Regions from separate parts of the Glutamicibacter sp. Je.9.36 genome, predicted to be linked through region 1. Evidence: riboswitches for the same ligand, from Rfam matches in the RefSeq annotation. Region 1 holds a riboswitch; the other holds the start of a gene.
What was found. Region 1 has a riboswitch for S-adenosylmethionine ahead of AAZQ98_RS00840 (OsmC family protein). Riboswitches for the same ligand answer to the same signal wherever they lie in the genome.

Region 1 (7,099 bases):
ACGGCTGGCGCGGCATGCGCCAGACCCTGCCGGCAACGCTGACCATCGGCATTTCCTTCGGTGTCGCCCAGTGGCTGTGCTCGACCTACTTCTCCTATGAGCTGACCGATATCGTTGCTGCGCTGGTTGGCCTGGCCGCCGCAGTGATCCTGCTGCGCTTCTGGACTCCAAAGGGTGCCGACGAGGCACGCCAGCGCGTGCTGACTGCTGAAGCCGCCGCTATTCCATACGAGGCCAATGCCAAGCTGCACCCGGTCAACACCTGGATGGCTTTGTTCCCGTACCTGCTGGTTATCGTCATCTTCGGCGTGGCCAAGCTGTGGAAGCTGGGCGTGGACATTCCTGCATGGCTGGCAACCACGGACATCAAGTTCGGCTGGCCAGGACTGGACGGCAAGATCCTGAATGCTGATGGCGAAGCGGTATCTTCGACCATCTACAACTTCCAGTGGCTATCCTCCCCGGGCACCTTGCTGCTGATCACCGGCCTGATCGTGGCCCTGGTCTACGCGAAGAACGACGGCAACGGCAAGTACAAGATGACCTTCGCCGAGGGTGCTGCCGAAATCGGCAAGACCGTCTACAACATGCGCTACGCCGCGCTGACCATCCTGTCGGTCCTCGGCCTGGCTTACGTAATGAACCTTTCGGGCCAGACCATCACCATTGGCACCTGGCTGGCAGGCACCGGCGCATTCTTCGCCTTCCTGTCGCCAATCCTGGGCTGGATCGGCACCGCGGTGACCGGCTCGGACACCTCGGCCAACGCGCTGTTCGCCAAGCTGCAGCAGACCGCTGGCATCAATGCCGGCATCGATCCGAACCTGCTGGTTGCCGCCAACACCTCCGGCGGCGTGGTCGGCAAGCTGATCTCCCCGCAGAACCTGGCCATCGCCGCTACCTCGGTGAAGATGGAAGGCCAGGAGTCGGTGATCCTCAAGAAGGTTGCCGGTTGGTCCGTAGGCATGCTGCTGGTGCTGTGCTGCTTGGTTTACCTGCAGTCCACCCCGGTTCTGTCCTGGATGCTGCCTTAGCCGTGAACGGCTAAAATAGATCCGATGCCAGTAAACCCAGCTCCGCGTGCGTACCAGATTGTTCTCCAAGCAATTGAAGAGGATCTGCGCAAGGAGAAGCTCTCCGTTGGAGACCAGCTTCCCGGCGAGCGTGCGCTCGCGGAGCAGCATGGGATCTCGCGGGCCTCGGTCCGCGATGCCATCCGCATCCTTGATGTGATGGGCATTATCAAGACTTCAACCGGCTCCGGGCCCAACTCCGGAGCGGTGATCATCTCCAACCCCTCGGCTGGCATTTCGCAGGCATTGCGCCTGCATCTGGCGGCCAAGGGGATCAACGTCCGCGAGATCGTCGAATCCCGTATCCTGCTGGAAACCTGGGCAGCGCAAATGACGCCGCGCGATCCAATCCATGCCCAGCAGGTCATTGACCGCACCGCGGTGCTGATCATGCGCATGGACGACGCGCAGCTCTCGCGCGAGGCCTTCCACCGCATTGATGCCGAGTTCCATGTGCTCCTGGCCTCCATGGCCGGCAACGCGGTAGTGGAATCGATGATGGAATCGCTGCGCAACTCGATCAGCGACTATGTCTCCGAATCGGTGCCCAGCGACGAGGCCTGGCAGCCGGTGGTGCGCGTCCTGCGCCGCCAGCACAAGGCCATCCACCACGCATTCGCGACGAACCAGCGCGAACGGGCGGCCCAGCTGCTCGAAGAGCACATCAACTGGTTCTACTCGCAGACCCGCTAGATCCGGCAGGATAGTTTCAAATAAATAAGTCGGACTTTATTGCCCCTCGCGCCTCTTATATCTGATATGTTTTGGGGAAGCGACGGGGCTGATTTTTCGGATTAAACAGCTGGTTCATACCGCTGATGTGTTCCCGTCGATGTACCATCGACACTTCATGCGAGGGAATTCATGAGCCAACTTTTTGACCTGTCCGGACGCCTGGCCCTGGTCACCGGATCCTCCCGCGGCATTGGCCGCGAACTTGCCAGCGCCTTGGCGGATGCCGGTGCCACCATCATCCTTCACGGCCGGGATGCGCAACGCCTGGCCGAAACTGCCGCCGAATTCGGTACCCGCTATGGCACCGAAAGAATCCATAGCGCCTGTTTCGATGTCACCGATGATGCCGCCGTGCGCGAGAACATCGCAGCCATTGAAAAGAACATCGGCCCCATCCGCATTTTGGTGAACAACGCGGGTATCCAGCACCGCGTGCCCATGCTGGATCTGGAGGTGGCTGACTGGCAGCGCGTGATCGACACGAACCTCACCAGCGCGTTCCTGGTAGGCCGAGAAGTCGCACGCTCCATGGTGCAGCGTGGCGAAGGCAAGATCATCAACATCTGCTCGGTGCAAACCGACCTGGCCCGCCCCACCATCTCCGCCTACACCGCGGCCAAGGGCGGCCTGCGCAATCTCACCCGCGCCATGACCGCCGAATGGGCTGGTTCGGGACTGCAGATCAACGGCATCGCACCGGGCTACATCCACACCGAAATGACACAGAATCTGGTGGATGACGAAAAATTCAACTCCTGGATTCTGGGCCGCACCCCGGCTGCCCGTTGGGGAACTGTCGAGGATCTGGCCGGACCAGCAGTCTGGTTGGCCTCGGATGGATCGAATTACGTGAACGGGCAGACCATTTTCATCGACGGAGGCATGAGCGTTGTCGTCTAATTCCCTCGCCACCAGCACGTTGGCCGTCGTAGCCCATGCAGCCGGTGATTTGCGTATTGAACAAATCGAGCTGGCAGCGCCGCGAGCAGATGAAGCACGCGTTGCCATCGCTTACGGCGGTATTTGCGGATCAGACTTGCATTACTGGAGCCACGGCGCCGCCGGGGAATCGATCCTCAAGGCTCCAATGGTTCTCGGGCATGAAATCGTCGGGACCGTCATGCAGGCCGCCGCTGACGGCAGCGGGCCGGCATCCGGAACCAAAGTCGCCGTGCACCCGGCAACACCAGGCGAGACCGGGGAACCCTACCCGGCCGACCGCCCGAATCTTTCCCCGGGGTGCACCTATCTGGGCTCGGCCGCCCGCTACCCGCACACCGAGGGCGCATTCGCCCGCGAAGTGAACCTGCCATCACGCATGCTGCGTGAGCTGCCTGCTGGCTTAGCACTGCGTGATGCGGCACTGGCAGAACCGGCTGCGGTTGCTTGGCATGCGGTGTCGCGCGCCGGTGAAGTCGCCGGCAAGAAGGCGCTGGTTATTGGTGCTGGACCGATCGGAGCTCTCGCCATAGCAGTGCTCAAGCGTGCCGGAGCCAAAGAAATCATCGCAGTGGACATGCACGACAAGCCGTTGGAAATCGCCAGGAAACTCGGTGCCACTTCAACCTTGCGAGCCGATGACCAGGAAGCTCTTGCCCAGGTGGGCGCGGACGTGGTCATCGAGGCCAGCGGTAATTACCGCGGGTTGGCCTCCGCAGTGCGCGGTGCCGTGCGCGGCGGTCGAGTGGTCATGGTCGGGTTGCTGCCCTCAGGAGAACAGCCAGCACTCATTTCGCTGGCTATTACCCGCGAGCTGGAACTGGTTGGTTCCTTCCGCTTCAACGACGAAATCGACCAGGTGCTCGCTGCCCTGGCCGACGGATCGCTGCAGGTTTCCGACGCGGTAACCCACGAGTTCGCGGTCGCCGATGCGCTTGAAGCCTTCGAAACGGCCAAGGATTCGGCTCGCTCCGGCAAAGTCCTGCTGAACTTCCTGGGGCAGTAGTTGGCTTCAGCTAGAGGTGCACCGCGGCGGCCCCTGAAGTCGGGGGCCGCCGCGGTGCTTTTTGGTTCAGCGAACTCTAGTTGGTCTCTGCGATGCTTACCGCGGTTGTCACGGGCACCGGATTGGCGAAGAGGTCCAGCACCGGGCAGTGGGCATCCACTGCGCGGCGCAGTTCTTCATAGCGTTCAGCTGATTCCGGTCCGGCAATCCGGATGTCCAGATACACCGACGAGAAGCCGGGGCGGATGGTCTGGTCGATGCCGAAGAGTCCGCGGACATCGAGGTGGCCATTGGCCTGGATCTTCACGTCGTCCACCTGGATGCCGAGATTCTGCGCGTACAAGCGGTAGACCACAACCTGGCAGGAGATGAGCGCTCCGAGCGCGTATTCCACGGGGCTTGCGGCCAGGTCGCTGCCACCCAGGGCAGCCGGTTCGTCGACCTGGAAGGTGTGCTTGCCCGAGACAATGTTGCTGGCTACAGAATCGAAGCCTTCGCCCTCGACGGTGAAGGTCAATTGGGCACTTTGCGGGGCAGCCGAGATTCGTTCGCCCCAGCCCCTGCCTGCTTCCTGCAGGCGCTGTGCGCGGTCTTCGGATACGGTCGGGGCAGATGCTGCATTAGTCATGGGGAATTGATCCCCTTTCTGGCGCAAGGGGCGCCATCGCTTACGCATCTTGGCGTTCAAGATGCGTCGAATCTTCACCTGGGGCACCCCGCACAATGACGCAGGAGGGTTGCCGTCCACTCAGCCAGGGCTCAAAGAGTGGAACTCGTGATTCAGTGATTCTTTTCTATCGGTTGCAGGGCCCGCGGGTAAATGGCAGAAGTAACTTTTCGTCACCGGGCATCTTGGTTGCCGGCTCGCTAAGATGGAATCTAGCTCTCGGGCGCCCACTGCACGAACAATGAACGGCGAGTATGGAATTCCAGCTGACACTTTCTGCGGCCCAGACCTTGGTGACCGAATCCGAATACAACCTGGGCCAGTTCCTGTGTGATTCCGGAAAAGTGCAGATCGCCAACCGGGTAATGCAACCGGGATCTACCCGCATTTCCGGTGTGGTGCTGCGCGAATCGGTGATGGCCCAATTGGAAATCACCGAGGGCAATATCAGCTTCACCAGCTTCTGCGGCAAGCATCCGGGGGTTCAGTCCTGTGAAGATGTGGCCGCCTTGCTCATTGAGGTCACCACCGAAGAAGACCAGGGCTTCTTCGTCTCCGACTCCGGGGTGGATCCCCACGCATGGAAACGCAATAGCAAGCCGCAGTGGGAACGTACCCTTGACCGTCTGCTTCCAGTCATTTCCGATGAGCCGCTGGCTGCCGAAGAACCGCTGGGATTGATCCTGAAGGTGGTCAGTGAACCCCGTTATGGCGGCGAGGACGCACTGACCTTGCAGGCACGCCCGGCCCGTCAGGGCACCAAGAGCCCTTGGATCCAAACCGGGATCAGCTGGCGCAATGTTGCCTTTGATGCGCGCTTCTCCAAGAAGCAGCGTCGTGCGGTCGTTGAGCTGGACCGGTTGCGTGAACACGTTGAACACGATACTTATCGCCATTCGTGGGATCCCAAGGAGTGGATCTCCTTGATGGATCTTCCAGGCCAGGACCTGCTGGATGCGTTCGAAGCCCTGCATGAAGCTGGAGTGCAGATCGTCAACGGCGGTTCTACGGCCAAGGCCCCGGTGGAGTTCAGCGAGCAACCAGCCATGGCACACGTGGATGTGCGTCGCGGTGAACATGGCCTGAGCATGGAGGGGAAGCTGCGCGGGCCGAGCGAAGAGCACGTCTACCTCTTGCCGATAGGCACGCCGCCGACCTTGTTGGCTTACGCATCCAGCCCCTTGCCCAAGGCCAGGGAAATCGGTTTGGCCCGGTTCGCTGAACCGGTCACGAAGGAACTGGCAACATTTATTGAATCCGGTGCGCAATCCATCCCGCAGGAAGGCGTTGAGCTTTTCGAGCGCCAGCACCTGGACCGATTGCGCCTGATGGCACCGTTGAAGAGCGAGGATGACAGCTACAGCATCCCTGTTCCAGCACGCCCCAGCCTCAAGCTGTCCCTGGAGAGCATCCGAACTCCGCTGACCGTGAGCTATTCCTGGGAGTACGCCTCCGCGGGCCCCCGCCAGTATGCCGTGGAAAAGGAAATTGCAGCTTCGGTGCAGGATAAGCTCGGCGCGCAGGCTTTCTTGGGGCAACTGACCTCTTCAGGAATATTCCCGCCGAAGGAATTCAGCACGTCCGAATCCATTGAATTCTTGGTCTACGCATTGCCGCTGTTGGCAGAGCATCCCGATGTGGTCGTTGAAGAGCAGAACAGGCTGCCGAAGTACCGGATCAGCCACGCGCCGGCCACTGTCAGTGTCGAAGCCGGCGAAAGCACGGGGGACTGGTTCGACTTGTCTGTGGAAGTGCTCCTGGACGAGACCAAGGTCCCTTTCCCACTGCTGCTGGAGGCCTTGACCAAGCAAGATGAGTACCTCGTTCTCGATGACCTTACGGTGATCCCGATTGATGGTGCAGATTTCACGCAGCTGCGCCAGCTGATATCCGAGACCGGGGAGCTGGGCACGGTGCAAGGCGATACGATCCGCATCCACAAGTTGAGCATCGACTGGTGGCAAGAACTGGTGGATCTGGGCATTATCGAAGCCCAGCACAACCAGTGGCTGCAGACCATGAAGGAGCTGCAAAGCGGCGAAGAAATGCAGCCGGTCCAACTAGCGGAAACCTTCGACGCTGAACTGCGCCCATATCAGGGACACGGCCTTTCCTGGCTCAACTTCTTGCGTACCCATGATCTCGGTGGCGTCCTTGCCGACGATATGGGTCTGGGCAAGACCGTCCAGCTGCTGGCTTGCCTTGAACAAGCGCGCGTCGAGGATCCTGCCCAGAAATTCTTGGTGCTGGCTCCTACCTCGGTGGTGGGCAACTGGATCAATGAGGCGCAGCGGTTTGCGCCGCAGATGAGCGTCACCGGCATCACTTCAACAGCCAGAAAGAGCGGCCAAAGCATGGCTGCGCAGATCGGTGATGCCCAGCTGGTAGTTACCAGCTACACGATCTTCCGCCTGGCCTATGAGGATTTTGAAGCCGCCGGCTTCAACGTCATGATCATGGACGAGGCCCAGCAACTGAAGAACCATGCCTCCAAAGGCTATAAGCAGGCCCGGCAGCTGCCTGTGCCGTGCAAATTCGTGGTCACTGGCACTCCCATGGAAAACAACCTTCTGGAACTGTGGGCGTTGGTCTCACTGGCTGCACCAGGCCTGCTGGGCGGTGCGAAGTCCTTCAAGGACAACTACCAGAAGCCAATTGCCGATGGAGACCAGGAGCGCC
Region 2 (7,099 bases), on a different contig from region 1:
CCTTGCAGGAGTTGCACCAATCCCAGATGTGGGCACCGGATCGCCTGCATTTCTCCCCCGCCGGGCACCAGCGAATTGCCGCCATGGCACTGGACTCGCTGAACGTCGCGCATCCGCTGGATACCGAAATCGTTCCGGCCGTGGATGAACGCAGCTGGCGGGAAGCCCGCAAGGAGGATCTGCAGTGGGCGCGCGAGCATCTTGCGCCCTGGGTATTGCGCCGCCTGCGCCACCAGTCCTCCGGCGACGGCATCACCCCGAAGCGGCCCTCCGCCGCGCCGTTTGCGCAGACCAAGCCAAACGACTCGCTCGGCGCCGGCGACAGCGCCAAGTAGGCATGAAAAGCCTGAAGCAGTTCCACCGATTACTGGCGGAACTGCTTCAGGCTTTGAAATCTTCCCGAGCCCTTTCCGGGGCTCAGTCTCCGAACACCAAGGTCCGAAGCACGCCGTCGAGCTGCGTGGCGTCGGTCAGGAATCCATCGTGGCCAATCGGCGAATCAATGTAATGCACCGGTTTTGGCTTGGCCAGCGACGAGGCCAGCTTCACTGACTGCTCAGGAAAGTACAACCGGTCAGTGGTTACCGCGGCAACCACCACGTTGACCTTCGCCAGTCGCGCCAAGGCGGCTTCCAGGGATTCATGGCCGCGAGCCACATCATGGCTCATCAGCGCCTCGGTGAGCACCAGGTAGCTGTTGGCGTCGAAACGATTCACCAGCTTGCTGGCCTGATGGTCAAGATAGCTTTCCACCTGGTACCGCCCGCGAGGTCCGTCGAGCAGACCCGTTGGCTTCTCGCCATCCTGCGGGTTGCGCGAGAAACGGGTTTCAAGCTCGGCTTCGGAACGATAGGTGATGTGGGCCAGGCGGCGAGCCAAGCCAAGACCGGCGTCCGGGCGCGCATCGTTGCCGTAGTAGTCGCCATTGCAGAAGTGCGGATCCAACCGGATGGATTGGGTTTGCACCTGCGCAAAGGCAATTTGCTCGGCAGTCGCCTGCGCGCTCGAGGCCATCACTACGAGATTCTTGACCTGGTCGGGGAACTCGACGGCGTATTCCAACGCGCGCGCACCGCCCATCGAACCGCCAATGACCGCATGCCAGGAATCGATTCCCAGTTGCTTGGCCAGCCGCGCTTCAAGGCGCACCGAGTCCTTGATGGTGACGAAGGGAAAGCTCGAACCGTAGGGCAGGCCCTGGTCGCCCAAGGACGAGGGGCCGGTGGAACCATTGCAACCACCCACCATGTTGATGGACACGACAAAGTACTCATTGGTGTCAACCGTGGCGCCGGGGCCTACGAGCTCTTCCCACCAGCCGGCGCTTTGCGAATCGCCTTGCGCAACGTGGGCGTCACCGGTGAGCGCATGCATCACCAGCACCGCGTTGGAGCCATCAGCTGCTAGCGTCCCCCACGTTTCATAGGCCAGCACCACGTCCGGAAGGAATCCACCGAATTCGAAGTGGTGCTCCCCCACGGACTTACGGCGCAAAATGCCGTCTTGTCCGCCGGCGAGCTCTTCGGCGCGCAGAGTATCTTCAGTAGTCACAATGGATGCCATGCCTAGAGGGTTTCCTGCAGTTCCTTGTTCTCGAGGGCTGCAACAGCTTGGAAGCCCAATTCCAGATCGGCCAGAATATCCTTGATATTCTCCAGTCCGACGCTCAGCCGCACCAGTCCCGGGCTCACGCCGGCCGCAACCTGCTCAGCTTCGGAGAGCTGGGCATGGGTGGTGGAGGCCGGGTGGATGACCAATGAGCGCACGTCGCCGATGTTCGCGACATTGGAGTGCAATACCAGTGCGTCCACGAAGGCCTGGCCGGCTTCCGAACCGCCCTCCAGTTCGAACGCGATGATCGAGCCGGCGCCCTGATCGCTGTACTTCTGCGCACGCTCATGCCAAGGCGAGGACTTCAGGCCTGCGTAGGCGACCTTCTGCACTTCCTCGCGGGCTTCGAGCCAGGTGGCAACTTCTACGGCATTCTGGCCGTGGCGTTCAATGCGCAGCGACAAGGTTTCCAGGCCCTGTGCGATCAAGAACGCGTTGAACGGCGCAACCGAAGAACCCAAATCGCGCAGCAACTGCACGCGGGCCTTGAGGATGTAGGCCAGATTGGCGCCCAGGATGCCGTTGACACCCAGGTCGCGGGCGAAGACCAGGCCGTTGTAGGACTCGTCCGGGGTGTTGAAGCCCGGGAAGCGGTCGGCGTCCTTGGCGAAATCGAAGTTGCCCGAGTCCACGATGACACCGGCAATGGCATTGCCGTGTCCGCCGAGGAACTTGGTGGCCGAATGGATCACGATATCCGCGCCCCACTCGATCGGGCGGATCAGGTACGGGGTGGCCAGGGTGTTGTCCACCAGCAGCGGCACGCCAGCTTCGTGGGCGATCGCCGAGATGCCCTCGATGTCCAGGACGTCCTGTCGCGGATTGGAGATGGTTTCCCCGAAGAAGGCCTTGGTGTTCGGACGCACCGCGGCACGCCAATCATCCAGGTTGTCCGGGTCGGCAACGAAGGTGACCTCGATGCCCAGGCGCTTGAGCGTGTGCTTGAGCAGGTTCTGGGTTCCGCCATACAGGCTGGGGCTGGCCACCAGGTGGTCGCCGGCTTCGGCCAAATTCAAGATGGCGAAAGTGGTGGCAGCCTGTCCCGAGGAGAGCAGCAGTGCTCCAACGCCGCCCTCCAGGTCAGCGATGCGGGTTTCCACCGCGTCGGTGGTCGGATTGCCGATACGGGTGTAGATCGGCTCCAGTTCCTGCAGCGCGAAACGTGCAGCAGCGCTCTGGGCGCTAGGGAAGACGAAAGAGGTGGTTTGGAAAATCGGGAGAGCCCGTGCTCCGGTCGTCGGATCCGGGGTCTGGCCGGAGTGGATCTGACGGGTTTCAAATGACCAGTTATTGCTCATGGTTTCCTCCAAATAGCGTTTCATGACTATGGGGGTACGCCACTGAAAAGACACCGACAGGAAGCACCATATCGTGACGACTTCCAGGGGTAACCCGCGCTTGTCCTTGATGCCTTGTGCGTTCAAGGGCCAGGTCTTCACCCGGGGCACCCCACCGCGGTTGGAGGGTTGCCGCCCAGTAAGCCGGGGCTTGTTACTGGGACTCATGACCTGGTACCAGTTTGCCCGAAAACCGAAGATCTTTGCAACGCAAGGGCCAGTCATTGGACTCAATCGGTCATATTTCACGAATAGTGCAGGTTCATCGCAGAGTATTCGATAGCATCACGGCACTTAGGTTTGCCTAAGTAGAGACTGGCATCACATGTTGCCATGATGGGCACATGATGAGGCTAGATCACGTAAGTTACGCATGCGGCCCGGACGGGCTGTTGCCAACCGCTGAAAGAATCTCCGAGTCCCTTGGACTGGAATTCGTCAAGGGCGGCGTGCATCCACGATTCGGAACACGCAATGTCATCTTCCCGCTCAAGCATGGACAGTACCTGGAGGTGGTTGAAGTCCTGAACCACCCGGCCAGCGACAAGGCACCCTTCGGACAGGCGGTTCGCGCCCGTTCGGAGCTCGGCGGCGGCTGGATGGGCTGGTGCGTCTCGGTGGAGGATCTATCCAGTGCCGAGGACCGCTTGGGCCGCAAGTCGGTGCCGGGCAACCGGAAGTTCCCTGATGGCCGCGAACTGACCTGGCAGCAGATTGGCATCAAGGGCCTGATCGCCGATCCGCAGTGCCCGTACCTGATTTCCTGGGATGAAGGATCCGAGGAGCTGCATCCGTCCAAGGCGCTGGAACCTGCCGGCGCCATCAGCCAGATCGCCATCGCCGGCTCGCGTGAACGGGTGCTGGATTGGCTGGGCCAGCCGCAGAACGTCAATTTGGGCGCTGTCACCATGCAATATGAAGCGCCGAATGGCACTCCGGGCATCATGTCGGTTACCTTTGAGACCGAGTCCGGCACCGTGGTGCTGTAAACAGTTCCGCAGAGAACGCAAGTAGGCGGGGACAATGGCGTCCCCACCTACTTTCTTTTCGTTAAGGCCGGTCCAGGCGCTTCCCCAGGACCACGACGTGCTGGTCTTCGAAGCCCAGCCGTTCATAGAAATCGATGACGGCAGAGTTCTCCCCGCGGACCATGAGCTGCACCTTGGGCACGCCGCGATCCCGCAGCCACAGGACAGCAGCATCCACCAGCGCCCTTCCCAGGCCATTGCCCTGCCGGCACGGATCCACCGCAACATAGTAGAGCCAACCTCGGTGGCCATCATGGCCAACCATCGCAGTAGCCATGAGTTGACCGTTCTCAACGATGGCCAGCACCGTAGAAGTAGGCTCAGCCAAAGCCCGTCGGGCGTCGGCGAGTGCATCATTCCACGGACGAGTCAGCCCAGTTGCTTCCCACAATTCAACTGCTTGGCGAAGGTCCTCTTCGCGCAGCACGGTAATCTGCATTGGCTCAGCTTACCGGCGCTACTGGCCGATTCCGATGGCCGGCCCGACCAAGGCGTATCCCACGAAGCCGATGGCATCAAGCAGGAAGTGCGCGATAACCAGCGGCATCACCCGCCCGTATTTCTGGTATACCCAGCCGAAGACGACGCCCATGAGCATATTGCCGATCATCGGCCCCACCCCCTGGTACAGGTGGTAGCTGCCTCGGATCATCGCAGAACCAATAATGGTGCTCCACAGGCCCAGCTTCAATTTCTTGGCGTAGGTGAACAGGAATCCGAGCATCAGCACTTCTTCGAGGACTGCATGACGTGCAGCCGACAGCAGAAGCACGGGGACGCTCCACCAATAATCGCCAAGATTCGCTGCTGACAGTGCCGTGGTGACGCCCAGTGCCCGTCCAGCGGCATAGACGCCCAGCGTTCCCACTCCCATGGCCAAGAACATCCCCGCCCCGAGCAGTGCGTCCTTGCCCGGCTTGCGCATATCGAAGCCGATGTCCCGGATGGTACGTCCGGTCGTGCGCTTCATCAGGTAGAGCGCCAGCACGACGGGTACCAAGGCAAAGAAAATGTCCAGCAGCTGGTAGGAGAAATCAAAGAACTCGCGGGTGCTCAGCGGGTTGTTCAGCGATGTAGTCTGCTCGCGCAGTGGTGCCCGGGTGACCTTATCGGCAAAGCTCAGCAGCGAGTAGACCGCGCTTTGTCCCAACGACAGGGCAAGAACCAAGACGATCTCGAACTTGAGGGTCTTGCGGGTTGCTGTCTGCTTAGATTGTTCAGCGTTCACGTTTCCGATCATAGGCTGATCTGGCTGTGCGCGTACTGAGCAGCCACGTGGCAAACCTGCGATAGCCTGAGGTTGAGACCACCAGCAAGCTGAACGAGAAGAGTGCGAGTGAGCCGTCCTGCCACCATTGGAGAACTGCAGATTGCCCGTCAGCTCTGCCCCGATCTTTCCTGGGAAGATGCGGCCGTGAACGAAGGCGGACAATTCCACAAGGTGGTCATTGGCAATCCGCAAGCGGTGATTCGCATGGCGCGCACGCCAGCGGCCACGGAACAGATGCCCCGTTCCGTCAAGCTGCTGTCTGTGCTGGAGGGCCAGCTCAACTACCAGATTCCGGTGGCGGTCTCCGAGATCCTGCACGTCGACGGACTCAGCTCCGTGGCCATGTCTTTCATCCCCGGCAGAGCCCATGAGCCGCATTACGGGGATCCGAAGGTGCTGGGACAGCTGGTCAAGGATTTGGCCGAGCTGCCGCTGGAGCCGATCAGCGAGCATCTGGCCAAACCGTTTTCATTCCGTGGCGAATGGACCCAGGCCAAGCAGCAGCAATGCTTCGATGCGCTGCCCGAGGAACTGCGAGGGCCTGCTACCGAGCTCTGGGCCCAGCTCGATATCCTGGCGCAGGTTCCTGCGGGCTTGGTTCATGGCGACTTGGCCGGCCACAACATGCACTGGATCGGCGAGAAATTGGTTGGCATCTTGGATTGGGACCTGGCCGCTGCGTGGGACCCGGCTTTGAACACCGCTTACCTGAGCCTGTGGCATGGGTTGGAAATGGCGGATTTGATTGCTCCCAGCGCCGAGGAAGCATACCGGGCCAAAATCTGGTTGGGCCTGATGAGTCTTGAACGGCTATCGGATACGCTCTCGCGCACCGACAACCCGAAGATGGGCAAGCTCATGCGCAAGATTGGTCCGCGCATCCTCACCGCCGCGCAGACGGTACGGAAGTGAGCTCCTCGCTAACCATTCATCCCGTCGCGACAGCATTCTCACCAACCAGAATCCGATATCGAATTGTAGCTTCCTAAGCGAGGAAAAATATGACCCTGAAAAACGCATTCGCTCTCATTGCCCTCGTAGGAACTTCAATGGCGTTCACAGGTTGCTCCCTCATCGATTCCAGCAGTCCTCCTCCACCAGGTACAGATTCGATGATGCCGCTGCAAGACCATGAGCTGGCTGCCATCAGCACAGAGATTGATAGGAAGGACCAGGAGGTCTCTCTTGCCATACCGCTCCGTGGCGGCGATTATGAGGTTGCGTTCGAATGCTCGGGCAAAGATACGATGTCCAGCATCGCATGGCAAAGTGATGATAAGAAGGAGAAGGGAGAAATCAGCGTGCCTTGCACCCTTGACGGCGCAAACGTCCGCGAACAAATTTCTCTAAACGGCTACTCAAGTTCGCTCACTTTCGTCGCAAGACAGTTGCAAGGACACGAACTTACGGTATCAATTGCCTCAAACGCGACTTAGCACTTGATGATGGTCCCTCCCGATGTCTTCGTCTATCAGGATTTAGCGAAACATTATTTTGTTCAAACGCGTTGAAAAAGCAAAATGCCCACCCGAGCACGATGCTCAGGTGGGCATTTCGGCGTATCGTCTCCGATACAAAGAATATTTAGTTCAGTGCTGAGATGGCTGCATCGTAGTCCGGCTCGGTGGTGATCTCCGGGACGATTTGGCTGTAAACAACCTTGCCGTCTTCATCCAGGACAACAACCGAACGGGCCAGCAAGCCACCCAGTGGACCGTCAATCTGGGTCACACCGTAGTCCGATCCGAAGTCGGAACGGAAGACCGAAGCAGCGGTAACGTTCTCGATGTCTTCGGCACCGCAGAAGCGTCCCAGTGCGAATGGCAAGTCAGCAGAAACGCACACCACGGTCG

Region 2: another riboswitch for S-adenosylmethionine. It lies ahead of AAZQ98_RS09545 (bifunctional o-acetylhomoserine/o-acetylserine sulfhydrylase); the one in region 1 lies ahead of AAZQ98_RS00840 (OsmC family protein).

What each region holds. Positions count from the first base shown of each region.
Region 1 is NZ_JBCPSN010000001.1:180,482-187,580, reverse strand. Features, by position in the region: gene AAZQ98_RS00860 (L-lactate permease) at 1-1,034, shown strand, start outside; gene AAZQ98_RS00855 (FadR/GntR family transcriptional regulator) at 1,059-1,766, shown strand; gene AAZQ98_RS00850 (SDR family oxidoreductase) at 1,938-2,708, shown strand; gene AAZQ98_RS00845 (L-idonate 5-dehydrogenase) at 2,698-3,753, shown strand; gene AAZQ98_RS00840 (OsmC family protein) at 3,830-4,381, opposite strand; SAM riboswitch class IV at 4,413-4,534, opposite strand; gene AAZQ98_RS00835 (DEAD/DEAH box helicase) at 4,675-7,099, shown strand, end outside.
Region 2 is NZ_JBCPSN010000003.1:261,682-268,780, forward strand. Features, by position in the region: gene AAZQ98_RS09535 (SGNH/GDSL hydrolase family protein) at 1-335, shown strand, start outside; gene metX (homoserine O-acetyltransferase MetX) at 418-1,563, opposite strand; gene AAZQ98_RS09545 (bifunctional o-acetylhomoserine/o-acetylserine sulfhydrylase) at 1,566-2,909, opposite strand; SAM riboswitch class IV at 3,001-3,120, opposite strand; gene AAZQ98_RS09550 (VOC family protein) at 3,293-3,937, shown strand; gene AAZQ98_RS09555 (GNAT family acetyltransferase) at 3,999-4,415, opposite strand; gene AAZQ98_RS09560 (CPBP family intramembrane glutamic endopeptidase) at 4,434-5,216, opposite strand; gene AAZQ98_RS09565 (phosphotransferase family protein) at 5,313-6,158, shown strand; gene AAZQ98_RS09570 (hypothetical protein) at 6,248-6,682, shown strand; gene tpx (thiol peroxidase) at 6,831-7,099, opposite strand, start outside.